Regions from separate parts of the Streptomyces sp. JL2001 genome, predicted to be linked through region 3. Evidence: riboswitches for the same ligand, from Rfam matches in the RefSeq annotation. Region 3 holds a riboswitch; each other region holds the start of a gene.
What was found. Region 3 has a riboswitch for cyclic di-AMP ahead of ACE1OA_RS20745 (transglycosylase family protein). Riboswitches for the same ligand answer to the same signal wherever they lie in the genome.

Region 1 (9,225 bases), 3.3 Mb from region 3:
AATGCGTCGATCGGGCCGAGCAACGTGCGTCCCAAAGCGGTGAGTTCGTACTCGACACGGGGCGGCGCTTCGGCATAGGCGTTCCGTGTCACCAGCCCGTTGAACTCCAGCCGCCTCAGCGTCTCGGTCAGGACCTTGGGGCTGATGCCGCCGATGCGCTCGCGTAGTTCGCCGGGGCGTTGGGGACCGTCCCGCAGGACCCAGATCAGCACGGCGTTCCAGGTGTTGGAGAGGAGGTCGAAGGCGAGGCGGGCGCGGCAGTCGGCGAGGTAGGCGTCGGTCGTCACTTACCAAATGGTGCCTGACGGATTTCCTAGTGTCGTCCCGAAAGCGGTTGGAGCGGATACGGAAAGGGGCGTATCGATGAAGATCGGTGTGCTGGGTACGGGGAACGTGGCGGAAGCACTGGCCACGCAGTGGGTGCGAGCCGGGCACGAGGTGTTCGTCGGAGGCCGCGACGAACAGAAGGCCCAGCGGCTCGCGACGCGCATCGGGGGCGGTGCGGGGCACGGGAGTCTGCAGGCGGCGGCCGACTTCGGCGAGGCGGTGCTGGCCGCGTTGCCGTACGGCGCGGGAGCGGACGTCGTCAGGGAGCTTCAGCCGACGCTGAAGGGGAAGGTCCTGCTCGACTGCGCCAATCCGGTCGGGCCCGGCTTCCGGCTGCTCACGGAAGGCGGCCCCTCGGCAGCGCGCCGACTGGCTGCGGCGGTACCGGGCGTGCACGTCGTCAAAGCATTCAACCTCTGTCACGAGAGCGTGTGGCGAATGACCCCGCCGGTCTTCGACGGTCAGCCCTTGACCGTTCCGATCTGCGGGGACGACGAGGCGGCACTCGCGCTGGCACGCACGTTGGTGCGGGACATGGGCTGCGAGCCGGTGGCGGGGGGCGGGCTGGACCGCGCCGGACTGTTGGAGGCGACCGCCGCGCTGTTCATCGGGCTGTGGGTGGCGGAGCAGGCCGACGTATGGGCGATCGCGCCGCCGCTGGCCTATGCGACAGGTCCACGAGCCGAGAGCGAGTGAGGCGTCCAGGGCATTTCGTCAGGAGTTCTCAGGGCTGTCCCGTAATCCCCGGCGGGCGCACGACGCCGGCTTCGGCACCACGCTGCGCTGTCCGGTCGCCCGAACACGCCCGGTATGAGGACGACCCTCCGCCTTGCGATGCACCGCATCCGACGCCGTGCGCCGACCCACCGCGGACTACGGGACAGCCCTCAGAGAGGCATGAGGTCCGGGCGCTTGGCCGCGACGTGGTCCCCCGAGCTCTCGCCCCGCAGCCGGCGCCCGATCCACGGCACCAGGTACTCCCGGGCCCAGTGGATGTCGTCCCGGCGGACCTCCAGCGGGCCGCGCGGCGGCAGCGGCGGCCACGGCTGGTCGGGGTCGGCCGGCACGTCCATGCCGAGGACCTGGGCGGCGCGCAGCGCGACCCGGGTGTGCCCCTCGGGCGACAGGTGCAGCCGGTCGTCGTCCCAGGCCCGCCTGTCCTGGACGGACTTGAGCGACCACAGGTCGAGGACCGGGCAGCCGTAGCGGTCGGCCACGGACCGGACGTGCGCCGTGTAGGTGGCGATCTTGCCGCGCAGGTGCCGCAGTACGGGGACGTCGCGGGTGTCGAAGCCGGTGGTCACCATCACGGTGCCGACGGCGGAGGTCAGGTCGGCGACGGCACGCTCGAAGCGCTCGGCGACGTCGTCGGGGTCGGTGCCGGGGCGGATGATGTCGTTCCCGCCGGCGCAGAAGGTCACCAGGTCGGGGGCGAGTTGCTTCGCGCGGGGCACCTGCTCCGCCACGATCTGGTCGAGGAGCCGGCCGCGTACGGCGAGGTTGGCGTATCGGAATGCGTCGTGCTCGGGCAGCTGGTCGGCGAGCAGGACCGCGAAACGGTCCGCCCAGCCGACGTACGCCCCGTCGGGCCCCGGGTCCCCTACGCCCTCGGTGAAGCTGTCACCGATCGCCGCGTACGACCCGAATACGTGCGCGTCTGTTGATCTCGAATCGTCTGCCACGAGAACACATCTTTCCCTTACGGATGTGACCTACGCGACCGTAGGGCGGGGTTGACGACGGGTGAGATACGCCACCGGTCAAGATTGCGCCAAGCCGGAATACGCGGCAGGTTCCGCGGGGTCGGCACGACACCCCCGAGGCCCGGCACGTGACGTGCCGGGCCTGACGGGGCGTCGAGGATCAGACGTTGACGCCGTGCTCCCGGAGGTAGGCCAGCGGGTCGATGTCCGAGCCGTAGCTCGGCCCGGTGCGCATCTCGAAGTGCAGGTGCGGACCGCTGGAGTTGCCGGTCGAGCCGGACAGGCCGATCTGGTCGCCGCCCGCGACGGTCTGGCCGGCGGAGACGGAGAGGGAGGAGAGGTGGGCGTACTGCGAGTACGTGCCGTCGGCGTGCTGGATGACGACCTCGTTGCCGTAGGCGCCGCTCCAGCCGGCGGAGTAGACCGTGCCGGGGCCGACGGCCTTCACCGAGGTGCCGGAGGAGGCGATGAAGTCGACACCGGTGTGGTAGCCGGAGGACCACATGGAGCCGGAGGCGCGGTACGGGGTGCCGATGCCGCCGCCGACCGGGGCGACCCAGCCGGAGCCGGTGGACGGGGTGGACGGCGCGCTCTGCGCGGCCGGGGCCGTGGACTGGACGGCGGGACGCTCGCTGCTGCGGGAGCTGCGGGTCTCGGCGGACGCCTTCTTGGCGGTGGCCTTCTTGGCGGGGGCCTTCGGGGCGGCCTTGGGCGCGGGGGCCTTGGCCGTCGACTTCGCGCCGAGGGTGAGCTTCATGCCCGGGAAGATCAGCGAGGGGTTCCCGCCGACGACCTGGCGGTTGTCGGAGTAGAGCTTCTTCCAGCCGCCCGCGAGGTGGTGCTCGGCGGCGATCTTGGACAGGTAGTCGCCGGCGACGACGGAGTAGGTACGGGGCTTGGCCTTGGCCGCGGGGGCCGCGGCGGGGGCCTGGGCCGGGGTGGCGGCCGCGGCGGTGACGGCCTGCTGCGGCGCCTGGGCCGGGGCGGCCTGCTCGGCGGCGTGGGCTCCGGTCGCACCGAGGAGCGGCAGGGCGACGACGGCGCCACCGGCGCCGGCGGCGACGAATCCACGGCTGATCGGGTTGACCTTGGGACGGCGGTGCTTACCCTTCGCGGGCATGGCGAATTCCTCTCCGTCGCCTGCGAGGTGAGCTGTCGGGTTCGGACTGGAGATGTCCGGTCGCGCCTTCGCGCGACTTCACCCCGAGCCGTCCTGACCTGAAGGATCGGCGTACTACCTGGGTCCCCCGCTCCTGCCACACGTGGGTGGGTGCGAATTCCGGACGGTGGCAGGATTCGGCGGTCCGACCGGATTGACGGTGACCGTAGACGAGCGGAGTCGGCGCGAACAAGCCACCGCTTTCCCCCCGCATTCCCCGATCCGGAATTCTTCGGGAATTCCGGTCACCCTGCGTGGATGACGGGCCTTCGGCCCCCTTTGCCCAGAAGGCCGTTGCCCAAGACGATCAGGCACGTTCCGTCACAGTTATGACGCTGCTCACGCGCCACAGCTCATCTCCCCTGTAACCAGGGCGCGTTATCTCTAATATCCCAATTCGGACAGAACACCCATTCCCGTCCGAGGGGTGTGCGAACCAGCCACCTGCCGGGATGATTGCACCAAGAACCGATCTCGCACGATCAAAGATCGTCGACACTCAGGAGCACTCGTGACGCAGCAGCTGCCGCAGGTCCCGTCGACCGAACCCGAGCTGAGCGGGGTACGCAACTTCCGTGACGTCGGTGGCCTGCCGACCACGGACGGCCGGTCGGTTCGGTTCGGGCGGCTCTTCCGCAGCGGCCACCTCGCGCACGCCACCGAGGAGGACGCGGCCTTCCTGACGACGCTGGGCCTGCACACGGTCTTCGACTTCCGCAACCACGCCGACCGCAAGGTCGAGGGTCCGGACGTCGAGCTCCCGGGCGTACGGAACGTGAACATCCCGCTCAACGATCCGGCCGACGGCAAGGAGTTCTGGAAGCTGGTGAGCGGCGGCGAGCTGGAGCAGCTGCGGGAGGCGCTCGGCAACGGCAAGGCCGCCGACCGTATGTCCGATTCGTACCGGAAGATGATTGTGGAGCGCACCGCCGAGCACAGCCGGATCCTGCACTCCATGGCCGAGGACAGCATCCCCGCCCTGATGCACTGCGCGGCCGGCAAGGACCGCGCCGGCCTCTCCATCGCGATCTCGCTGCTCGCGGTCGGCGTCGAGCGCGAGGCCGTCGAGGCGGACTACCTGAAGTCGAACGACCCGCACCGCCGCTACAAGGTGCGCCGCAGCTCCACCTCCGCGGACGCGATGGCGCCCGAGGTGATGGAGCTGCTCAGCCCCCTGTTCGACGCGCGCCTGGAGTACATCCGGGCGGCGTTCGACACGATCGAGCTGACCTGGGGCACGGTCGACGACTACCTCTCGCAGGGCCTGAAGCTCTCCCCCGAGACGCGCGAGCGCCTGCGCGGGCACCTGCTCGACGGACAGTAGGAAGCAGGGCCCACGGACCGGCCCGACGGACTACTTCTGCCCGCCCATCGCGAAGAGCAGATAGAGGAAGCCCGCGAAGAGGTGGCCGGCCACCAGGTAGGCGAAGAGGCGCAGGACGAGCCCCTTCGGGAACTTGCCCTCGCCGCGCTCCTCACCTGTGATCGGTGCGGACTTTTCGGACATGACGGCCCCTTCCGGTGGGCTCAGCGCGGATGCGGGGCCCCGTCGCCGAGGCACAGCTCGGCGGCGGGACTCTGCATCAGGGTATGGACGAAGAGCAGCTCGGCGCCGCCGCGGGTGGCGGCGCCGATGCGGTGCGGGGTGAGCGAGTCGAAGTGCGCGCTGTCCCCCGGGTCGAGCACGTGCACGGCGTCGCCGAGGGCGAGGCGCACCCGGCCGTCGAGGACGTGGAGCCATTCCTCGCCGGGATGGACCCGGACGATGTCGGTACGGGTGGCGTACGGCACGTGGACCCGGAGCGCCTGCAGGGCGCGCCCGGGGCCGCCGGCCTGATGATAGATCCAGCCGTCCGCCTCGACCGGCTCGGAGCGGCCGGCCCGGACGATCGGATCACGCTCGGGGGGCACCTCCCCCAGCAGCTCGGAGACCGTCGTACCGTAGATCCTGGCGAGGGCGAGCAGCATGGGCAGCGAGGGTTGCCGGCGGCCCGTCTCCAGCCTGGACAGATGGGCCGGCGAGAGGCCGGCCCGCTGCGCGGCGGCCTCCAGGGTGAGCCCGCGGCGCCGGCGCAGCCCGCGCAGCTGCGGGGCCACGTCGGGAAGCGCGTCCGGGACGCCGTCCGGCTCGCCGGACGTGCCCGGCTCGGCAGGGTCCGGGGACGGTGCTTCGTGGAGGTGCTCCATGCCTCCATTCCGCCAGGAACTTTCCTCGGAGGCAAATTTCTTGCCTCCGAGGCAAAAGCCAAAGTCAAAACCCTACCGTTGCGCCACCGCCTGCTTGACCAGCGTCTTCCCGAAGTCCCACATCAGTCCGCCGCCTCCGTGGGCGTCGTCCATGACCGCCGTGAAGGCGGTGACGAAGCGTTCCACGTCCGCCTCGTCGATGACCAGCGGCGGGATCAGCTTGATGACCTCCAGATGGTCCCCCGAGACCTGGGTCAGGATCCGGTGGCGCTGGAGCAGCGGTACCACGACCATCTGGGCGAAGAGCCCCTTGCGGGCGGCCTGCAGCATCGTCCACCGACTGCGCAGCCCGAGCGAGGACGGCCGGCCGAACTCGATCCCGATCATGAGTCCGCGGCCGCGGATCTCGTGCAGCAGCTCGTAGCGGGGCACCAGCTCCCGGAGCCTCGCGGTCAGCAGGTCTCCCATCCGGCGCGCGTGCGCCACCGTCCCCTCGGACTCCATGACCGCGAGCACGGCGAGCCCGGCCGCCATGGCCTGCGCGTTCGAACCGAAGCTGGCCGAGTGGACGAGGACCCGGTCCATGGACGAGTAGACCTTCTTGAAGATCCAGTCCTTGCCGAGGGTGGCGCCCACCGGCACGTAGCCGCCGGAGAGCGCCTTGGCCACACAGACCAGGTCCGGCTCGACCCCGTCCTCGTGCTGGTACGCGTAGAAGTCGCCGGTCCTGCCGAGGCCCGTCTGCACCTCGTCCGCGATCAGCAGGGCCCCGTGCCGGTGCAGGAGGTCCTGGGCCGCGCGCAGGAAGCCGGGGGGCGACTCGTGCACGCCCTTGCCCTGGATCGGCTCGACGACGAAGGCGGCCACGTCTCCCCGGCGCAGCTCCCGCTCCAGCGCGTCGAGGTCGCCGAGCGCGATCGCGGTGTCGGGCAGCAGCGGGGCGAAGCCTTCCCGGAAGCCCTTCTCGCCGTTGACCGACAGCGAACCGGTGGTCAGACCGTGGAAGGCGTGGGAGCAGTACAGGATCCTGGGCCGGCCGGTGGCGTACCGGGCGAACTTCAGGGCGGTCTCCACCGCCTCGGTGCCGCTGTTGCCGAAGAAGACCCGGTCCAGGTGCGGGCTGTGGGCGAGCAGGCGCTCGGCGAGCAGTCCGGGCAGCGGCTGGCAGTCGAAGCGCGTGAGATCGGCGAGCGAGGCGTCGAGGACGTCGTGCAGCGCCTTGCGGACGACGGGGTGGTGGCGGCCGAGGCCCATCACGCCGAATCCGGCGAGCATGTCGAGGTAGTCACCGCCCTCGGAGTCCCAGAAGTGGGCGCCCTCGGCCCGCTCGTAGACCTTGTCGAAGCCGATGGTGTGGAGCATGCGCGGGAGCTGGTGGTTCAGGTACGCGGCATGCAGCTCGTACCGCTCGGCGCCCCGCTCGGCCAGCAGGGCCGTCAGGTCGAATTCCTTGCCGGCCACCGGGACGGGCTCCTCGCTCACCACGGGTTCTGACTCCTCGCTCATCGGGCCCTCTCCCTCACTGACCGTTCTTCCGGTGCGCCAGGGCGGCGCTGATCCGTCCGGCGACCTCCACCGGGGTGAGCCCGAGGTCGGCCAGCACCTCGCTGCGCTTGGCGTGCGCGAGGAACTGCTCGGGGATGCCGAAGGTGCGCAGCGGGACGTCGACGCCGGCGTCGCGCAGGGCCTGGCCGACGGCGGCGCCGACCCCGCCGGTCCGGCTGTTGTCCTCGACGACCGCGACGAGCCGGTGCCGCTCGGCGAGCGGGGCGAGGGCCTCGTCGACCGGCTTGACCCAGCGCGGATCGACGACGGTGCAGCGGACCCCCCGGCCGGCCAGCAGGTCCGCGGCCTGGAGGCAGACGTCCGCCATCACGCCGACGGCGACGAGCAGGACGGTGGCGTCCTCGTCGCGGAGCAGGACGTCCATGCCGCCGATCCGGTCGAGGGCCGGCACGGGCGCCCCCGCGGTCTCCTTGGGGAAGCGCAGCAGGGTCGGCGCGTCGTGCACGTCCAGGGCCTCGCGCAGCTGGGCGCGCAGCTGGTCCGCGTCGCGCGGGGCGGCGATCCGCAGGCCGGGGACGACCTGGAGGAGCGACAGGTCCCACATCCCGTTGTGGGAGGCGCCGTCCGTGCCGGTGACACCGGCCCGGTCCAGGACGAAGGTGACGCCGCACCGGTGCAGCGCCACGTCCATGAGCAGCTGGTCGAAGGCGCGGTTGAGGAAGGTGGCGTAGACGGCGACGACGGGGTGGAGTCCGCCGGTGGCCAGGCCGGCCGCCGAGACCGCGGCGTGCTGTTCGGCGATGCCGACGTCCCAGACCCGGTCGGGGAAGCGTTCGGCGAACGCGGTGAGGCCGACGGGGTGCAGCATGGCGGCCGTGATCGCGACGACGTCGGGCCGCTCCGCCCCGATCTCGACCATCGCCTCGCCGAAGACGGACGTCCAGGACGGGCCGGCGGCGGGGGCGAGCGGCTCGCAGGTCAGCGGGTCCATCGCGCCGACGGCGTGGAAGCGGTCGGCCTCGTCGGCGAGGGCGGGCTGGTAGCCGCGGCCCTTCTCGGTGAGGCAGTGCACGATGACCGGGCCGCCGAACCGCTTGGCCCGGTGCAGGGCGGACTCCAGCGCCTCGATGTCGTGGCCGTCGATCGGGCCGACGTACTTCAGCCCCAGGTCCTCGAACATGCCCTGCGGCGCGAAGGCGTCCTTGAACCCCTTCTTGGCGCCGTGCAGCGACTCGTACAGGGGCCTGCCGACGACGGGGGTCCGCTCCAGGACGTCCTTGCCCCAGGTCAGGACGCGCTCGTAGCCGTCGGTGGTGCGCAGGGTCGCCAGGTGGTCCGCGAGGCCGCCGATGGTCGGGGCGTAGGAGCGCTCGTTGTCGTTGACGACGATGACGAGCGGGCGGTCCCTGGCGGCGGCGATGTTGTTCAGCGCCTCCCAGGCCATGCCGCCGGTCAGCGCGCCGTCGCCGATGACCGCGACGACGTGGTCGGAGCGGCCGAGCACCTCGTTGGCCTTGGCCAGGCCGTCCGCCCAGCCCAGGACGGTCGAGGCGTGCGAGTTCTCGATGACGTCGTGCTCGGACTCCGCCCGGGAGGGGTAGCCGGAGAGCCCGCCCTTGCTGCGGAGCTTGGAGAAGTCCTGCCGGCCGGTCAGCAGCTTGTGCACGTAGCTCTGGTGGCCGGTGTCCCACAGGATCCGGTCCGCGGGCGACTCGAACACCCGGTGCAGCGCGAGGGAGAGTTCCACGACGCCGAGGTTGGGGCCGAGGTGGCCACCGGTCCTGGCGACGGCGTGGATCAGGAACTGCCGGATCTCCTCGGCCAGTTCGACGAGCTCCGTGCCGCACAGCGGCCGGAGGTCGCGCGGCCCCCGGATGTTCTCCAGAATCGTCATGCTCGGCCCCCTTTCGGTCGGTTGGACACGTACGGTGGGCGGCGCGATGCGTCAGCCGCCCACGGTGACGGCGGGCGCCCCGGAGGGCACGCCGTCCTTCTCCAGCTGCTCGGCGATCTTCATCGCCTCCTCGATCAGGGTCTCGACGATCTTCGACTCCGGAACCGTCTTGATCACCTCGCCCTTCACGAAGATCTGACCCTTGCCGTTGCCCGACGCGACACCCAGGTCCGCCTCACGCGCCTCACCCGGACCGTTCACGACACAGCCCATCACCGCGACCCGCAGAGGCACCTCCATGCCCTCCAGACCCGCCGTGACCTCCTCGGCCAGCTTGTACACATCCACCTGCGCCCGCCCGCACGACGGACACGACACGATCTCCAACCGCCGCTGACGCAGATTCAGCGACTCCAGGATCTGGATACCGACCTTGATCTCCTCCGCCG
Region 2 (9,225 bases), 960 kb from region 3:
GCGGGCGCGCCCGCTGCTGATGGCACCGGCGTGAGCCGAAAGCATGACGTGACGCGTGTCCCAACGGGTTTAACCGGATTGTCAGTGGGTCAGTGCACTATCGGGGTGGGAGGTGGTGCAGGTGTCCGTTCGTGATGTCGACTGCGATGTGCTCGTGATCGGCGGTGGGATCGTCGGGCTGTCGACGGCGTACGCCCTGACCCGCGCCGCCCCCGGCACGCGCGTCACGGTCCTGGAGAAGGAGCACGGCCCCGCACGCCATCAGACCGGCCGGAACAGCGGAGTGATCCACAGCGGGATCTACTACCGTCCCGGCTCGCTGAAGGCGCGGTTCGCGGTGGCGGGCGCCGCCGAGATGGTCAAGTTCTGCGCGGAGTACGGCCTGCCCCACGAGGTGACGGGCAAGCTCATCGTGGCCACCGGGCGGGACGAGCTGCCCCGGCTGCACGCGCTCGTGCAGCGCGGCCGGGAGAACGGCATTCCGGTGCGGGAGCTGGGGCCCTCGCAGATCAGCGAGTACGAGCCGCGGGTGCGCGGCCTGGCCGCGATCCATGTCGGCTCCACCGGGATCTGCGACTACGGCGCGGTGGCGGCGCAGCTCGCCGAGTCCTCCGGGGCGCGGATCCTGTACGGCTCCGAGGTGACGGCGGTCGACCGGCGGCCGTGGGGGGTCGCGGTCCGCACGGCGGCGGGCCGGGTGGTGCGCGGACGGGTCATGGTGAACTGCGCCGGTCTGCACTGCGACCGGGTGGCACGGCTGGCGGGCGACGACCCGGAGATGCGGATCGTCCCGTTCCGCGGGGAGTACTTCGAGCTGACGGACGCCTCGCTGGTCCGCGGGCTGGTGTACCCCGTCCCGGACCCGGCGTTCCCCTTCCTCGGGGTGCATCTGACGCGGGGCATCGACGGCGGCGTGCACGTGGGCCCGAACGCGGTGCCGGCGCTCGCGCGGGAGGGATACGACTGGTCGGTCGTCCGGCCCGGCGAGCTGGCGGAGACGCTGGCCTGGCCCGGGTCCTGGCAGATCGCCCGGGAGCACTGGCGGTACGGGGCGGGCGAGCTGCGCCGGTCGCTGTCGAAGCGGGCCTTCACGGAGGCGGTGCGGCGGCTGCTGCCGGTCGTGGAGGAGTCCGGGCTGCGCCGCACGGCGGCGGGCGTGCGCGCCCAGGCGGTGCTGCGGGACGGCACCCTGGTCGACGACTTCCTGATCCGCGAGGCGCCCCGCACGGTGCACGTCCTGAACGCGCCGTCTCCGGCCGCGACGGCGAGCCTGCCGATCGGACGCGAGGTGGCCCGCCGGGCGCTGGCCCAGCTGGACTGACCGGGATCCGGTGCGGCCGGAGCCCCGGGGCCGCCGCACGAGCCCGGGACCCCCGGTCACGGCCACCGCACGAGCCTGCAGCCCCACGGCCACCCCACGGCGCCCCGTCCCGCGTGGGGCACGCTCCCCGGACGAGCCCCGGGCCACCTGCCGGACACGCCGTAGAATCGAGGCATTGTGTCTGAGTCTCGTGAAGCCACCGCGCACCCCACCGTCGAAGCCGCCTCGCCCGTCGAGCCCGTCGTCGCCCGGCGGGGCAGCCGGATGTTCGCCGCCGGGGAAGGCCCCCTGCCCGACCCCGCCGGATCGCACCACGAGCGGCGCATCCGCAGCTTCCAGCCACGCCGCAGCCGCGTCACCGCGGGCCAGGCGGAGGCGATGCTCAAGCGCTGGCCCGACTGGGGCCTCGACATCGACGGCCGGCGGATCCTCGACCTGCGCGAGATGTTCGGCGGGCTGCCCGTGGTCCTGGAGATCGGTTTCGGCATGGGCGAGGCCACCGCGCGGATGGCCGCCGCCGACCCCGGCACCGGCATCCTCGCCGTGGACGTCCACACCCCCGGGCAGGGCAACCTCCTCGGCCTCGCCGACCGGGGCGGGCTGGAGAACGTCCGGGTCGCCAACGGCGACGCGATCATCCTGCTCCGCGAGATGCTGACCGCCGACGCCCTCGACGGCTGCCGCGTCTACTTCCCGGACCCCTGGCCCAAGAAGCGCCACCACAAGCGCCGGCTGATCCAGCCGGAGTTCCTCACGCTGCTCGCGACCCGGATGAAGCCCGGCGCCGTACTGCACTGCGCCACGGACTGGGAGCCGTACGCCGAGCAGATGCTGGAGGTCCTCTCGGTGCACCCGGACTTCGCGAACACCGCCGGCGACGGCGGCTACTCCCCCCGCCCCGCGTTCCGCCCGCTCACCCGCTTCGAGGGCCAGGGCCTCGACAAGGGACACGTCGTGCACGACCTCCTCTTCCAGAGGGTCTAGGGAACGTCCCGTCGATCGTGCCGGGCTCCCGGCGTCTCTGATCCCGGCCTCATGATCCCGGCCTCGTCGACAAGACCCCCTGGAACTCCCTCGCGGGCTGTCACTCCCGCTGGTTAGGGTCGTACGGTGTCGAACCCCGTAGCCGTACCCGTGCCCGCCCGGGACACCGAGGAGCCCGCGTTCCCCGCCGTCCCGGACCGCGCCCACTGGCGTTACCGGCCCCGCCGGGCCTTCTGGCGCAGCAAGGTGGTCAGGGCCGTCACGGTGATCACCCTGCTCGCGCTCTGCGCCCTGGTGATCCTCGCGATGGTGCGGGAGGAGACGGGAACCGAGGGGTTCCTGGTGGGGCTGGGCCTGGCCGTCCTGCCCGTCCCGCTGCTGCTGGCCGCGTTCCGCTGGCTCGACCGCGCCGAACCCGGCCCGTGGAAGAACCTGATCTTCGCCTTCGCCTGGGGCGCGTTCGCCGCGGCGCTCATCGCACTCACGGCCAACACGTTCGCGGTCCGCTGGATCGCGACCTCCACCGCCGACCGGGCCTCCGCGGACGCCCTCGGTGCCACCGTCGTCGCCCCGGTCGTCGAGGAGAGCGCCAAGGCCGCCGCGATCCTGCTGATCTTCCTGCTGCGCCGCCGGGACTTCACCGGCCTGGTCGACGGGGTGGTCGTCGCCGGGTTCACCGCCACCGGCTTCGCCTTCACCGAGAACATCCTCTACCTCGGCCGCGCCTTCGGCGAGGACCAGGAGATCGGCACGTCCGGCCTCGGCTCGATGACCGCCGGGACCTTCTTCGTGCGGGTCGTGATGTCGCCGTTCGCGCATCCGCTGTTCACGGTGCTCACCGGCCTGGGCTTCGGGTTCGCCGCGCTCGTCGCACGGCGCAAGCGCGTCCGGCGGATCCTGCTGCCGGTGGCCGGCCTCGTCCTCGCCATGGGGATGCACGCGCTGTGGAACGGCTCGGCCGTCTACGCGGCCTGGGGGTTCCTCGTGGTCTACGGCATGTTCATGGTGCCCGCCTTCGGGCTGCTGACCTGGCTGGCGATATGGAGCCGGCAGCGGGAGCTGCGCACGATATCCGGCCAGCTCCCGGCGTACGCGGCGGCCGGCTGGCTCTCCCCGTCCGAGCCGCTCGCCCTCTCCTCGATGCGGGCCCGCTCGATGGCCCGCTCCTTCGCCGCCCGGACGTACGGCCGGCCGGCCGCGCAGGCGGTCGGGGAGTACGAGGCCTTCGCGACCACGCTCGCGTTCCTGCGCCACCGCGCCCAGCGCGGTGACGCGGACCCCGACTTCACGGCGCGCGAGCAGGAACTGCTCCACCACCTCTGGCAGCGCAGGGCCGTCGCCTCGCCCGCGCTGACCTACGCGGCGCGGGCGACCGGCCGGGTCTGGTCGCCGCCCCAGTACCTGGACTACGGCGGCTACAACCCGTACCGCAGCTGAGGAAACCGTCCCGTCGGATCCATCCCGGTCTCCCGGGCAGGACCTGAGGCGCCGGCCCCCGACCCGGCCGACGCCCCCGATGCCCCGACCCGCGGGGCGAACGCTCAGGCGGAGGCCGCGTCCAGCGCCGCCAGCTCCGCCTCGTCGAGCACCAGGTCCGCGACCGCTACCAGGGCCGGCAGCTGCTCGACCGTACGCGCCGAGGCGATCGGCGCCGCGACGGTCGGCCGGGCCGCGAGCCAGGCCAGCGCCACCGTGGCGGGCTCGGCCCCGTGCGCGCGGGCCACGGCGTCGAGCGTGTCGAGCACCGTGCGGCCCCGCTCGGTCTCCAGATGCCGGCCCGCCCCCGCGGCCCGGGCGCTGTCGACCGCGGTCCCGTGCCGGTACTTGCCGGTCAGGAAGCCCGACGCCAGCGCGAAGTACGGCACGGCCGCGAGTCCGGCCCGCTCGACGGTGTCCAGGAGCTCGCCCTCGTAGGTGTCGCGGGAGACCAGGTTGTAGTGCGGCTGGAGCGCGACGTAGCGGGTGAGTCCCTCCGCCTCGGCGAAGTCGAGGGAGGCCCGCAGCCGCGCCGGGGAGATGTTCGACGCGGCGACGGCACGGACCTTGCCGTCCTTCACCAGCTGGTCGAGCGCGGTGACGATCTCCTCGACGGGCACGGACTCGTCGTCGAAGTGCGTGTAGTACAGGTCGATGTGGTCGGTGCCGAGCCGGCGCAGGGACTCCTCGGCCGCCGCCTTGATCGTGACGGGCGCGAGTCCCTTGTACGAGGGGTGGGCGCCGACCTTGGTGGCGACGACTATCTCGTCGCGGTTGCCGCGCGACGCCAGCCACCTGCCGACGATCGTCTCGGACTCGCCGCCCTGGTTGCCCTCGGCCCAGGCGGAGTAGGAGTCGGCGGTGTCGACGAAGTTGCCGCCGGCGGCGGCGTAGGTGTCCAGGACGGCGAAGGACTGCGCCTCGTCGGCGGTCCATCCGAAGACGTTGCCGCCGAGCGCGAGCGGGAAGACGTGCAGGTCGGAGGAGCCCAGCGGGCGAAGAGAGGTCATGGGTCGGTGAACGACCTGCGGCGGGGCCGCTATTCCGGCGGTCCTGGCGCGGGGTTCGTCGCCAGGGCCGCCGCGGCCGGGGAGGTTCCCGGGAGGATCAGACCGACAGGCCCTTGCTCGCCAGCCAGGCCGCCGGGTCGACGCCGTCGCCGCCCGGGGTGTGGACCTCCAGGTGCAGGTGCGGGCCGGTGACGTTGCCGGTGGCGCCCACGCGGCCGATGGTGTCGCCGGTGCCGACCGACTGGCCCACGCTGACGGTCATCGAGGACAGGTGGCAGTACCAGACCTCGGTGCCGTCCGACAGCTCCAGGACGATGCGGTAGCCGTACGAGCCCGACCAACCGGCCGACTTGACCGTGGCGCCGTGCACCGCCTTGACCGGGGTGCCCGTGGGGGCCGCGAAGTCCAGGCCGGTGTGGTAGCCGGAGGACCACATCGAGCCGGACTCGCCGTAGGTCGAGGTGAGCGTGTACGAGGACGTGGGCAGCGCGTAGCTGGCGGCGAGCTTGGCCAGGCGCTCGGCCTCGGCCTTCGCCGCGGCCTCCGCCTCGGCCTTCTTCTTCGCCTCGGCCGCCGCCTTCTCGGCCGCGTCCGCCTGGGCCGCGGCCTCCGCGGCGGCCTTCTCGGTCGCCGCCTTCTCCGTCGCGGCCTTCTCGGCGGCGTCGGCGGAGGCCTGCTGCTGCTCGGCCTGCTGGAGGATGCGGGCGCGCAGCGCCTCGCCGGCGTCGCCGCCCTCCGTCTTGCGGTCGGCGCCGTCGACGGGCGCGCCGACGGAGGCCGTGAGCGCGTGCAGGTCGTTGCCGGAGCCCGCGGTCGTGTTCCGGTCCTCGTCGCCGGAGATCAGCGCGCCGACGCCGGGCAGGTCCTCGGCGTCCGGCAGGTCGAGGTCGGGCAGGGCTATGGAGACCGGCGGCTTCTCCTGCGCGGTGGCCAGGCCACCCGCGCCGACGGCCGCGATGACACCGACGCCGAGGACGGTGGAGGAACGGGCGAAGCCCGAGCGCTGCTTGACGACCCGGTGGCGGCCACCGGCCCGGCTCTGCTGGCGGAGGGTCTCCTCGGTGGGGTTCCACTCGCCCGCCGCGCCGTCGGGGTCGGTCCCGGCGGCACCCGAGGCACCGAACGCATGGAAGGGGGCTTCGGGGGCAGGGGTGTTGGACGCCACGGAGGCGTACTCCTTTCCTTCCTTGCCGCCTACCGGGTTAGCTGACGGGTTCGGAGCAGGAAGGTCTCCTACGGGCGCCCTCGCACAGGTGCGAGAGTGTCCGATTCACCCCAAGTGGTGGTTCCCCGGTTCCCTTTCGGGATTCGGCGCGTGCGCACGGTGCCGTCTCTTGCGACGACTGGGACGACCGCGCTGCGTTATCGAACGTTAATAGACACGGGGGTCCGATTCCAAGCTGTTCCCCTTGATCGTTCAAGAGATTGATGCACTACAGGGCGATTTGACCGCCGCTCAGGAGTCATCCGTTCGAGACTCCTTATCTGACGTTGCATCAATTGTTATCGCAGCGGTACCTCGCGACTACGCATGGTCACCCCGCCGGCTCTCAGGACCGGGATGGACGCCTCAGGGCACCACCCGCATCGTCCGGCGGCGCTCCGGCTGGCCCTGCACCGGGCGGCCCACGGCCAGCAGCGCCATGTCGTCCGTCGATCCGCCGCCCGTGTACCGGCGGACGTCGTCGACCAGCGCGTCCAGCAGTTCCTCCGGACCGGGGAAGATCCGCCCGGCCAGACGGCCGCCCGGCTCGTAGAAGGCGCCCGCCGCGTCGCGCGCCTCGGACAGGCCGTCGGTGTAGAAGAGCAGCGTCGAGCCCGGAGGGTAGGGGGTCTCGTCGGCCCGGTCCGGCCAGGCGGCCAGCTCGCCCATGCCGAGCGGCAGCGCGGCCTGGCTCGGCTCCAGATGCTCCACCGCCCCGTCCTGGAGCAGCAGCAGCGGCTCGGGGTGGCCACGGTTCACGACTCGAACGAGACCGTCACCGCGGGGGATCTCGGCCAGCACGGCGGTGGTGAAGCCCTCGAAGGCGTCCAGGTCGTCCCGGCGGGTCCCCTCCCGGGTCAGCGCCCGCTCGAGTCTCTGCGCCACGCCCTCCAGGGTCGCCTCCTGCTCGGCCGCCTCGCGGAACGCGCCGATCACGACGGCGACGGCCTCGACCGCCTCCAGCCCCTTGCCCCGCACGTCGCCGACGACGAGCCGCACCCCGTAGGGGGTGTCCTGGACCGCGAAGAGGTCGCCGCCGATGAACGCGTCCGCCTGCGCGGCCTCGTAGCGGGCGGCGATCTGCAGCCCGCCGATCCGCTCGACCGGCGTGGGCAGCACCGCCTTCTGGGCGGTCTCGGCGATCACCCGGGCGGAGGCCAGCTGCCGGCCGCTGCGCTGGACCACGCGGTTGATCACCATGGCCAGCGCGGAGACGGTGATGACCGTGAGGGTCTCGGTGGCCGAGGGCGGCTCCGTGGTGGTGCCGTTGTAGATGTGCAGCCCGACGCACGCCAGCACGGCCGCGATGCCGGTCAGCAGGGTCGTCAGCTTCGAGAAGAAGGGTGCCGCGATGAGCGGCGCGGCCGAGAACATCGGCGCCGCGGTGTACGCCGACGGGGTCGCCAGGTCGAAGACGATGCCGCCGAGGATGACGAGCGGGGGAAGGGCCCGGACGAAGCGGCGGGTCCGCTCACCGCGCGGGCGTGGGGGCCTCCTCGTGCCGTCACCCGCCGATCGCTGCCCCACCTGTGCTCTCCTGCCCGGTCCCTGCACGGCGACGGACCGTACCGCGCCCTCCCCAGCCTGGAGGCCGCCGCACGGTGCGGCGACCCCCGATGCTCCGATCGGAGGAGCGCCGGCCTGAGAGCGACCCTCCGCCTTGCGGTGCACCGCATCCGACGCCGTGCGCCGGCCCACCGCGGATCACGGGACAGCCCTTAGAGGTTCCGCTCCGCGTAGATCTCCATCGCGTCCCGGACCAGGAGCGCCGTGCCCTCACCGTGCTTGTCGTAGTTGGCGGTGAAGCGCGGGTCGTCGACGTACATCCGGCCGAGGCCGATCACGTAGTCCTTCGACGGCGTCGTGGTGGCCGACAGCCACCGGACCTGCCGGTGGGCGATCGCCTGCACCTCGTCGCTGCCGGCCGCGAGTCCGTCCCGCGCCGCCTGCCCGAAGTCGCGCGCGATGCCGGCCTGCTCGTCCGTGAACGCCTGCTTCTGCTCGGCGCTGAGCGAGCGCCACCAGCGGTCGCCCTTCTCGTACGCCTCGCGTCCCCAGCGCTCGGTGACCTCCGCCTCGTACCGCGTGTGGTCGAATCCGTCGAACACTTCTTCAGCCATGAGCTCTTCTCCGTTCTCGGTCTTGTGGAGAGTGGTCCGGACGGCTTCGATCTGCCGTCCGATGCGCTCCCGCTCCTGTTCGAGCAGGACGAGATGGGTGCGCAGGGCGGCGGACGAATCCCGCTGCCCCCGCAGGACCTCGGCGATGGCGGGCAGGGACAGCCCCAGCTCGCGCAGCAGCAGGATGCGCTGCAACCGCACGAGCGCCGCCTGGTCGTAGTACCGGTAACCGTTGGCGCCGATCCGGCTGGGCTCCAGCAGTCCGCGTTCTCCGTAGTGCCGGAGGGTGCGGCTGGTGGTCCCGGCCTTCCTGGCGATCTCTTGGATCGACCACTCCATGCCCGAAACGCTAAATCTTGACGTTGCGTAAAGGTCAAGCGCGCGGAAGGGGGATCCGGGCGGGACCGGAAGACGGGGGCGTGGGAGGGCAGCACGACGAAGGCCCGGATCCGTGAGGATCCGGGCCTTCGTTTGCTACTGAGTAGCGGGGACAGGATTTGAACCTGCGACCTCTGGGTTATGAGCCCAGCGAGCTACCGAGCTGCTCCACCCCGCGTCGGTGAATATGACCTTACGGCATGGGCGTCGGATACGGAAATCCGTTTCCTCAGCAGCCGCAGTCCTCGGCGTCGACCGGTGCGGTCAGCGGGTCCGCGTCCTTCGTCGCGGGGCCTTCCCACGTCTCGTACGCAAAGCCCTCGCGCACCCAGTACTCGAATCCGCCGAGCATCTCCTTCACCTGGTAGCCGAGTTCGGCGAGGGCCAGCGCGGCGCGGGTGGCGCCGTTGCAGCCCGGGCCCCAGCAGTAGGTGACGACCGGCACCGCCTTGTCGAGGAGCTGCTCGGCCTGCTCGGCGATGAGCGCGGTCGGCAGGTGGATCGCACCGGGGACGTGCCCCTGGTCCCAGGAGGCGGTGGAGCGCGAGTCGAGCACCACGAAGCCGGGGTCGCCGCCGGCCGCGAGGACGGAGGCGACGTCCGAGACGTCGGCGTGGAAGGCGAGGCTGGCGGAGAAGTAGGCGGCCGCCGCGGCGGGAGCGGCCGGCGGGGTGCGAAGTACGGCGTTGACCTGCGCTGTTGTCGTCATGCGGGAAAATCTACGACCCGAGA
Region 3 (9,225 bases):
CGAGGGGGGTCGCTCGTGCGCCCCTTCACAAGCTCTCCGGGTACCTCTGCTACACTCCGCGCCCCACGTGACCCAGGTCATGGGCAGCAAAGGAACCACGGGGTCGGGGCGGACGTTGTTCACCCCTTGTGAACTGGCCTGGAGAGCACTCGTTAACGCTGAACCACAGGGTGCGTTCACGCGATGGAAACATGGTGCGAAGCGGCCCCCGCACCTACGAAAGAGTCCCCGCAGGGCCCGTGGAGGCCCGAATGGCCCTCTGCGGCCCCCACGGGGACTCTTTTCCTTGTGAAGAACTTCACGAACTTTCCCCGCGGGCCCTCCCGGGCCGCGTCGGCGGGCGCCCGTTATGCCACGGAGAGAGCGATCCCGTCCAGGATGTCGTGCTCGCTGACGACGACCTCGCGGGCCCCGGTCCGCTCCATGATCTCCAGCAGGACCAGCGCCCCGGCGGCGATGACGTCGACCCGCCCCGGGTGGATGACGGCGATCGCCGCGCGCTCCTCGTGGGTGGAGGCGAGCAGCCGCTCGACGACGGCCGCGACCTGCTCCCGGGAGATCCGGGAGTGGTGGATCCGCTCGGAGTCGTACTCCTCCAGACCCAGCGCGATCGCGGCGACGGTGGTCACCGAGCCGGCCAGTCCGACGAGGGTCCCGGCCGCGGCGATCGGGACGGTCTCCTCGGCCAGCGCCAGGGCGGCCCGGACGTCCGCGCGGATCGCGTCGACCTCCGCGGCGTCCGGCGGATCGCTGCGGACGTGCCGCTCGGTCAGCCGGACGCAGCCGATGTCGACGGACCGGGCGGCCTCGACGTGGCGGTTGCCGACGACGAACTCGGTGGAGCCGCCGCCGATGTCCACGACCAGGTACTTCTCGGTGCCGGACAGCTCGCCGGTGGCGCCGGTGAAGGAGAACTCGGCCTCCTGGTCGCCGGTGATCACCTCGGGCTCGACGCCCAGGATGTCCTTGACCCCGGCGACGAACTCATCGCGGTTCTCGGCGTCGCGGGACGCGGAGGTGGCCACGAAGCGGACCCTCTCGGCGCCGAGCTCCCGGATCACCTCGGCGTAGGCGCGGCACGCGGCGAAGGTGCGCTCCAGGGCATCCGGGGCGAGCCGGCCGGTCCGGTCGACGCCCTGGCCGAGGCGCACGATCGTCATCCGCCGGTCCAGCTCGACCAGTTCACCCGTCTCGGGGTGGACGTCGGCGACCAGCAGGCGGATGGAGTTGGTACCGCAGTCGATGCCCGCGACCCGGGTCACTTCCCCTCCTCTTCCGCGTCCTTGTCGGCGCACGGCGTGACGCAGGGGCCCTTGGCCCACCACTCGGGCAGCATCGCGAGGGCCTCGTCGCCCAGCGGGTTCACGCCGGGGCCGGCGGCCAGCGAGTGTCCGACGAGGACGTGCAGGCACTTCACCCGGTCCGGCATGCCGCCGGCGCTCGGGAAGCCCTCCAGGACCTCGATGGCGTCACGGCGCGCGATGTAGTCCTCGTGCGCGGCCCGGTACGCGGCGGCGAGCTCCGGATCGGTCCCCAGCCGGGCCTGCATCTCCTTCATGACCCCGTTGGCCTCCAGCGTGCCGATGGCCGAGGCCGCGCGGGGGCAGGTCAGGTAGTACGTGGTGGGGAAGGGGGTGCCGTCCGGGAGCCGCGGCGCGGTCTCGACGACGTCCGGGTTGCCGCAGGGGCAGCGGTGCGCGATGGCGCGCAGTCCCCGGGGCGGGCGGCCGAGCTGGTCCTGGAAGGCGGCGACGTCCGCGTCGGTGGGCTCGGTGCGTGCGGTCTGCGGAGGGGGCGTTTGCATGCCTGCGTCTGTCTTCTCGTCGGGGGCGGTTCGGTGCGGTGCGGTGGTCGGGCGACCGGCGGACGGGCGCGCGGGGCGCCGCGGCGCGGTGCCATTGTCTCGCGTCGTGGGGTCAGCGGGCCGCGTCGGCGTGGTCGACGCCCTCCCAGAGATGGGAGTACCAGGGCTGTCCGGCCTCGCCCTGCTCGGTGCGGCGGGCCCGCTCGGCGTCGGGGTCGTTGACGGTGAAGCCGGTCTCGCCCGGCACGACGTAGTGCAGGTGCTCGCGGGCGAGGCGGCGGACGTACGCCGGGTCCTGGAGCCGGGCCTTCTCGTCCCTCAGCTGCTCGACCCGGTCGGCGGCCTCGGCGGCCTGGCGCTCCTGGTCGGCGATCTCGCTCCGCTGGGAGACGTACTGCCGCATCGGGTAGGCGAGCGCCACCACGAGCGAGCAGACGATCAGGGCCAGGAAGGCCGCGCGGCCGGTGAGCCGGGAGCGGCGCGCCTGGCGGCGTGTCTGGGAACGGTAGACGCGGGCGGCGGTCTGCTCGCCGAGCAGCCTGATCCGGGTCGCGGTCGAGAACCGGTCCCGGTCCTTCGCTGCCATGGTCTGCGCCTCCCCTGTTCCGGGCTCCGTCCGGGCGCGCTTCCCGGTAGCGGAAGCAGAGCCGTCCCCGCACACGGTACGGGACCGAGTGCGGGGACGGCCGGAACTGCCGGGTGTGAAGCCGTCAGCCCTTGAAACGCGGGAAGGCGCTGCGGCCCGCGTAGACCGCGGCGTCGTCGAGGATCTCCTCGATGCGCAGCAGCTGGTTGTACTTGGCGACGCGCTCGGAGCGGGCCGGGGCGCCGGTCTTGATCTGGCCGCAGTTGGTGGCGACGGCCAGGTCGGCGATGGTGACGTCCTCGGTCTCGCCGGAGCGGTGGGACATCATGCACTTGAAGCCGCTGCGCTGGGCCAGCTCGACGGCGTCCAGCGTCTCGGTCAGCGAGCCGATCTGGTTGACCTTGACCAGGAGGGCGTTCGCGGAGCCCTCCTCGATGCCACGGGCCAGACGCTCGGGGTTGGTGACGAACAGGTCGTCGCCGACCAGCTGCACCTTGGAGCCGAGCTTCTCGGTGATGGCCTTCCAGCCGGCCCAGTCGTCCTCGAACAGCGGGTCCTCGATGGAGACCAGCGGGTACGCGGCGACGAGCTCCTCGTAGTACTCGGTCATCTCGGCGGCCGAGCGGGCCTTGCCCTCGAACTCGTACTTGCCGTCCTTGTAGAACTCGGAGGCGGCGCAGTCGAGGGCGAGCGCGATGTCCTTGCCGGGGACGTAGCCGGCCTGCTTGATGGCCTCGAGGATGAGGTCGAGCGCGGCGCGGTTGGAGTCCAGGTTCGGGGCGAAGCCGCCCTCGTCGCCGAGACCGGTGGACAGGCCCTTGGTCTTCAGGACGGACTTGAGGGTGTGGTAGACCTCGGTGCCCCAGCGCAGGGCCTCGGAGAAGGACTCCGCGCCGATCGGCGCGATCATGAACTCCTGGATGTCCACGTTGGAGTCGGCGTGCGAGCCGCCGTTCAGGATGTTCATCATCGGAACGGGCAGCAGGTGCGCGTTCGGGCCGCCGAGGTAGCGGAACAGGGGCAGGTCGGAGGCCTCGGAGGCGGCGTGCGCGACGGCGAGGGAGACGCCGAGGATGGCGTTGGCGCCGAGCGAGGACTTGTCCGGGGTGGCGTCCAGGTCGAACATCGCCTGGTCGATCAGGCGCTGCTCGGTGGCGTCGTAGCCGACGAGCTCCGGGCCGATCTGCTCGATGACGGCGAGGACGGCCTTCTCGACACCCTTGCCGAGGTAGCGGTTGGGGTCACCGTCGCGGAGCTCGAGAGCCTCGAACGCACCGGTGGAGGCGCCGGACGGAACGGCAGCACGGCCGGTGCTGCCGTCGTCGAGGCCGACCTCGACCTCGACCGTGGGGTTGCCTCGGGAGTCCAGGATTTCCCGGGCTACGACGACGTCGATGGACGGCACGAGCATCTCCTTCTGGGATGTGACGCTAGATGTGACGCAAGAGCCGTGCAGGGTCGCTTGGCCTTGCGACAAGAGCCTAACCGGCTCGGAGGCTCCGGCCAGCCGGGCGCCCGCCCCCTGGGACGAAAAAGGACCCGAGGGCATGCATAAAGGGGCGAAGGGACCCGAAGCTACCGATCGGTAACGCAAAGAACCCCGGCCCGGCGCGCACGGGGGAGGGCGCACCGGGCCGGGGTGGTCACCGCGGGAGGGTCACAGGACCCGGGTGAGCCGCCGGACTCACACGGGCCGCCGGGGTCACTTCAGGTGAAGCTGCTGGCCCGGGTAGATCAGGTCGGCGTCCTCGACGACGTCCTTGTTGAGCTCGAAGAGCTTCTCCCAGCCGCCCTTGACCTTCTGCGCGGCGGCGATCTTGCTCAGGGTGTCGCCGGCGGCGACCTTGTACTCGCCGTCGCCCTTCTTGACCTTCTTGCCGGTCGGGGTGGTGACGGTCTTCTTCGACTCGGCCTTCTTCGGCGTCGCCTTCGGGGCCGTGCGCTGCTGGCTGCGGGTGGTCGGCTGCTCGGCCTTGCGCTCCGGCGCCGGGGCGCTCTCGGCGGTGCCACCGGTGTACGCGGCGCCGGACAGGCCCACGCCGCAGCTCGGCCACGCGCCCTTGCCCTGGCCGGCCAGGACCTTCTCGGCGACCGCGATCTGCTGGGACTTCGACGCCTGGTCGGCGCTGGCCGCGTAGGCGGTGCCACCGTAGGCGGCCCAGGTGGAGGCCGAGAACTGCAGGCCGCCGTAGTAGCCGTTGCCGGTGTTGATGGACCAGTTGCCACCGGACTCGCACTGGGCGACGGCGTCCCACTCGGAGGCGGTCGCGGCCGAGGCGGACCCGGCGGTCATGAGCGGGGCGGCGACGGCGACGCCCGCCACACCGGCGAGAGCGATGGCGCGGGTGGCCTTGGAGGAACGGCGGTGTTTGCCCTTGGCGGAAAACAGCATGGGAATTCTCCTCACCGACGCCTGCGAGGTGAGCTGTCGGGTTCGGGCCATGTGAGTTGCCCGGCCACGTGACGAGCACGCGGCTTCACCCCGAGCCGGGATTCCGGCCGTCTGTCTCAACGGCCGGGACCGGCACTTACCTTGGGTCCCCCGCTCCTGCCTACGGCGCTTGCGCGACGACTGTTCCCCTCGGCCGGCGGCAGGATTCGGCGTTACCGGTCGACGGGGCCCGCGGTGGCGAGCGGTCCCGACCGTAGACACAGACCTCACGAAGTTCAAAGAAGGCCAAAACGGCCAAATCGCCCCTCCCTGCTCCCCCATGAGGGGTGTTTACGCAGGTGAGGGGCGATCGGAGCAAACTTTGCGGACAGGACACGCCAAGCGGGACGAAGAGACTCATGTCTCACTTGGACAGAACGGACATAAGTCCTCGAACTACCCCTGGGTTTCCACGGGTTCCTCACTCAGGTCGAGGCTCTGACCAGGCAGGATGAGGTTCGGGTCGGCGCCCACCGTCTGACGGTTGGCGTCGTAGAGGGCGGTCCAGCCGCCGGGCAGCTCGTTCTCCCGTGCAATCTCGGAGAGGCTGTCGCCGGGCTGGACGGTGTATTCGCCCGAAGTGTCCGTGGTGCCCGATTCCTCCGAACCGGCTTCGCCGGCCGACCCGCCTGGCTGTCCGTCAGCCGGCGAGGCGTGACGTCCGGTTTCCTGCCCCTCGCCCGCATTGCCCTCTTCGCGGGCGGCCTCGCCGCGGTGCTTGCCGTTGCCCGGGCCGGCCGCCTCGCCGGCGACGGAGCCCGGGTCGCCCGTCGAGTCCGACGTACCGGGCGTAACGGATGCATCGGGCGTTTCCGGCGTGGTGGAGGTGGAGGGCGCCCCGGGAGTGGCGGCGGTCCCGGCCGGCTTGGCGGCGCCCGGCTTCGCCTGGCTGGCGGGCGCGGTCGGCGTGGTCGGCGCGGGGCTCGTGCCCGGGTCGACCTCGGGGGCGGCGCCGTCGTTCGTCAGCTTGGCGATCGGGGCGCAGGTGGCCCAGACCTCCGTGCCCTGCGCGGCGAGCGCCTTCTCGGCGACCGCGATCTGCTGGGAGCGGCTGGCCAGGTCGGCACGGGACGCGTAGGCCGTGCCGCCGTAGGTCTCCCAGGTCTCCTGGGTGAACTGGAGCCCGCCGTAGAGCCCGTTGCCGAAGTCGGCGCTCCACAGGCCGCCCGACTCGCACTCGGCGACCCGGTCCCAGGTGGCCGCGTCGGCGGCGGAGGCGGACCCTGCGCCGAGCAGTGGCAGCGCGAGGGCCGAACCCGTCACGCCTGCGGCCACGATGATCGCGGGGGCCTGCCTGGGTCTGCGGTGTCGTCCGTTCCCGGAGCGCATACGGAGTGCCTTTCGCCTGACTGCTTGAGACGACGGTGAACGTAGCGGCATTCGAACGTCTGTCACAAGTCGATGCAGCGGAGATCACGTAAATATCACAGTTATGACGCCCCGTCAGTTCACAAGGGGGTGAACTCCACCGGAAGCGTGCGCAATCCGCGCATGATGAGCCCGCCCCGCCAGCGCAAATCGGCCGGATCGGCCGCAAGTCGCAGATCGGGCAGCCGGGTCAGCAACGTGGCCAGCGCGGTCTGGCCCTCCAGCCGGGCGAGCGGGGCACCGATGCAGTAGTGGATGCCGTGTCCGTACCCGAGGTGCTGGTTGTCGCGCCGCGAGAGGTCGAGCGTGTCCGGCCCGGCGAACCGCGCCGGGTCGCGGTCGGCGGCGGCGAGCACGACGAGCACCGGATCGCCCGCCGGGATCTCCTGCCCGCCGATCGTCAGCGGCTCCATGGCGTACCGCCAGGTCGCCATCTCCACCGGCCCGTCGAAGCGCAGCAGTTCCTCGACACCGGTCTCCAGCAGGCCCCGCTCGCCCGCCGCGAGCGAGGTCTGCAGCCGCTCCCGCTGGCCGGGGTGCCGCAGCAGCGCGTACATCCCGTTGCCGATCAGGTTGACCGTGGTCTCGAAGCCCGCGAAGAGCAGGATGAAGGCCATCGCCGCGGCCTCGTTCTCGGTGAGGTGCTCCCCGTGGTCGGAGGCCCGGATGAGCCCGGAGATGAGGTCGTCGCCCGGCTCCCCGCGCTTGCGGTGGATCAGCTCCGCCAGATAGCCGCGCATCTTCTTGACCGAGCGCGCGACCCCGCCGCGCGGACCGCCGCCGTGCCGGATCATCATCCCGGCCCAGTCCCGGAAGTCGTCCTGGTCCTCCGGCGGGACGCCGAGCAGGTCGCAGATGGCGTAGATGGGCAGCGGGAAGGCGAACTCGTGGATGAGGTCGGCGCTCCCCTCCCGCGCGAACCCGTCGATGAGCCGGTCGGTCAGCTCCTGGACGCGCGGCGCGAACTCCGCGACCCGGCGCGGGGTGAACGCCTTCGACACGAGCCGCCGCAGCCGGGTGTGGTCCGGCGGGTCGATGTTGAGCAGATGCGTCATCAGCTCGGCCTTGCGCTCCCCGGGGATCCCGGTCTTCCCCTTGGCGTGAGCCGGCTCGTCGTGGTGCGCCGGGTTCTTGGAGAGCCGCTGGTCGGCCAGGGCCTGCCGGGCGTCCGCGTAACGCGTCACCAGCCACGCCTCGACCCCGCTGGGCAGGGTCGCCCGGTGCACGGGCGCGTGCTCCCGCAGCCAGGCGTAGGCGGGGTACGGATCGCTCGCGAACTCCCAGGTGAAGAGCTCGGGCGCGGGCGCGGGGGGCTGGTCGTGCATGGCCCCGACACTATCCGGCCCGGCCGCGCACGACCCCCCGGCAGGTTCCCCCGCGGTACACCGCGACCCACCGCCCGACGGCTCCGCGCCACCGCCACGGGCCCGCTGAACAGCTCCCGTCCGGGCGGACGGAACGGCACCGCGGGACCGGCCGGCGACGGCACCGCGAGGCCGGCCGGCGCCCGACCTCAGCCGCAGGACGCGCCCTTGCGGCGGAGATGTGGCGATGTCGTGAAGGCGGGTGGCCTAGATTCTCCCGAGTGGACCCTCAGTTGCTCAGGAGTACGTTCGCCGTCGTCGAGAGACGGGCCGAACACGCGGTCACGTACTTCTACTCGCACCTCTTCTGGCACAACCCGGGCGTGCGCGACCTCTTCCCCGAGGACATGCGGCCGCAGCGCGACCGGCTCTTCGCCGCGCTCACCCAGGTGGTGACGCGGCTGGAGGATCCGGCCCTCGCGGAGTACCTCGGGCATCTGGGCCGCGACCACCGCAAGTTCCTCGCCGCGCCCGCGCTGTACGCCGCCGTCGGGACCAGCCTGATCGCCGCCTTCGCGCACGCCTCGGGGGCGGCCTGGAGCGTCGAGGCGGAGAAGGCGTGGACCGAGGCGTACGCGCTCGTCGCCGATCTCATGATCGCGGGCGCCGAGGGGGCCGCGGAGTCCGGGGAGCCGGCCTGGTGGGACGCCGACGTGGTGCGGCACGAGCGGCTCGGCGACGACCTCGCGCTGCTGACCCTGCGGCCCCGGCAGCCCTTCCCGTACCTCGCCGGGCAGTACGTCAGCGTCAGCTCCCTGCGGGTCCCGCGGATCTGGCGGACCTACTCGGCCGCCAACGCTCCCCGCCCGGACGGGACTTTGGACCTGCACGTCAGCCGCATCCGGGGCGGGCTGATGAGCACCGCGCTGGTCGACGGGACGGGCGTGGGCGAGACGCTGCGCCTGAGCGCGCCCGGCGGCGGGCTGACCGGCCGGACCCCGCCCGGCCGGCCGCGCACCTACATCGCCGCGGGCACCGGCTGGGCGCCGGTGAAGGCGCTCCTCGAGGAGCTGGCCGAGGCCCCCGGGGAGACCGAGGCCCGACTCTTCCTCGTGGCCCGGGCCCGGGAGTACCTCTACGGGAGGGCCGGGGCCGAGCTGCTGCGGGAACGGATCCCCGGGCTGCACGTCACGTACATCTCCGCCGCGCCGCGCAGCCGTCGCGTGCAGGCCACCGAACGGCTGCACCAGGCCCTGTCCATGTGCGGCCACTGGCCCGACCACGACGTCTACCTCGCCGGGCCGCCCGGCCTGCTCACGGAGACGGTGCCCGTCCTGGAGCACCTGGGGGCCGAGCCCGCGCGGATCCTGCACGACGTCCTGCCGGCCGTGGGGCGCTTCCACGTCCGCCCGGGCTCCGCGGCCGAGCGCCTGCTCGGACCTCCCGACCCGATGTGGCACAACCCCGGGGCCCGAGCGCCACGCGACGTCTGAGCGAGGGCCGGGAGTCAGGCCGCGCCGTCGGAGCCGTGCCCCTCCGCCACCCGGATCGCGTCCCGGTACGCCCGGGCCGCCGCTCGCAGCGCCGCCTCGGGGTCCACGCCGGCCGCGTCCGCCCGGGCCGCGAGGGCCAGCAGTTCGTAGCCGACGCCCTCACCGGCCGGCGGCTCGACGTCCAGACCCGCCGTCCGCACACGGCCCGCCAGCTTCGCCGCGAGCGCGAGCCCCGGCTG

Region 1: another riboswitch for cyclic di-AMP. It lies ahead of ACE1OA_RS05805 (LysM peptidoglycan-binding domain-containing M23 family metallopeptidase); the one in region 3 lies ahead of ACE1OA_RS20745 (transglycosylase family protein).
Region 2: another riboswitch for cyclic di-AMP. It lies ahead of ACE1OA_RS16325 (M23 family metallopeptidase); the one in region 3 lies ahead of ACE1OA_RS20745 (transglycosylase family protein).

The regions. Positions count from the first base shown of each region.
Region 1 is NZ_CP169421.1:1,329,294-1,338,518, forward strand. Features, by position in the region: gene ACE1OA_RS05790 (winged helix-turn-helix transcriptional regulator) at 1-287, opposite strand, end outside; gene ACE1OA_RS05795 (NADPH-dependent F420 reductase) at 364-1,023, shown strand; gene ACE1OA_RS05800 (SGNH/GDSL hydrolase family protein) at 1,215-2,009, opposite strand; gene ACE1OA_RS05805 (LysM peptidoglycan-binding domain-containing M23 family metallopeptidase) at 2,191-3,150, opposite strand; cyclic di-AMP (ydaO/yuaA leader) riboswitch at 3,153-3,309, opposite strand; gene ACE1OA_RS05810 (tyrosine-protein phosphatase) at 3,701-4,513, shown strand; gene ACE1OA_RS05815 (DUF6126 family protein) at 4,544-4,696, opposite strand; gene ACE1OA_RS05820 (helix-turn-helix domain-containing protein) at 4,717-5,376, opposite strand; gene ACE1OA_RS05825 (aspartate aminotransferase family protein) at 5,449-6,882, opposite strand; gene dxs (1-deoxy-D-xylulose-5-phosphate synthase) at 6,896-8,776, opposite strand; gene ispG (flavodoxin-dependent (E)-4-hydroxy-3-methylbut-2-enyl-diphosphate synthase) at 8,828-9,225, opposite strand, start outside.
Region 2 is NZ_CP169421.1:3,685,071-3,694,295, forward strand. Features, by position in the region: gene ACE1OA_RS16300 (MFS transporter) at 1-34, shown strand, start outside; gene lhgO (L-2-hydroxyglutarate oxidase) at 122-1,321, shown strand; gene trmB (tRNA (guanosine(46)-N7)-methyltransferase TrmB) at 1,499-2,305, shown strand; gene ACE1OA_RS16315 (PrsW family intramembrane metalloprotease) at 2,432-3,742, shown strand; gene ACE1OA_RS16320 (aldo/keto reductase) at 3,847-4,791, opposite strand; gene ACE1OA_RS16325 (M23 family metallopeptidase) at 4,889-5,956, opposite strand; cyclic di-AMP (ydaO/yuaA leader) riboswitch at 5,968-6,115, opposite strand; gene ACE1OA_RS16330 (PP2C family protein-serine/threonine phosphatase) at 6,362-7,522, opposite strand; gene ACE1OA_RS16335 (MerR family transcriptional regulator) at 7,714-8,454, opposite strand; tRNA gene ACE1OA_RS16340 (tRNA-Met) at 8,598-8,671, opposite strand; gene ACE1OA_RS16345 (rhodanese-like domain-containing protein) at 8,723-9,202, opposite strand.
Region 3 is NZ_CP169421.1:4,640,862-4,650,086, reverse strand. Features, by position in the region: gene ACE1OA_RS20765 (exopolyphosphatase) at 348-1,262, opposite strand; gene ACE1OA_RS20760 (DUF501 domain-containing protein) at 1,259-1,804, opposite strand; gene ACE1OA_RS20755 (FtsB family cell division protein) at 1,917-2,390, opposite strand; gene eno (phosphopyruvate hydratase) at 2,515-3,801, opposite strand; gene ACE1OA_RS20745 (transglycosylase family protein) at 4,093-4,782, opposite strand; cyclic di-AMP (ydaO/yuaA leader) riboswitch at 4,786-4,960, opposite strand; gene ACE1OA_RS20740 (transglycosylase family protein) at 5,218-6,150, opposite strand; gene ACE1OA_RS20735 (cytochrome P450 family protein) at 6,270-7,514, opposite strand; gene ACE1OA_RS20730 (globin domain-containing protein) at 7,775-8,986, shown strand; gene ACE1OA_RS20725 (nucleoside triphosphate pyrophosphohydrolase) at 9,001-9,225, opposite strand, start outside.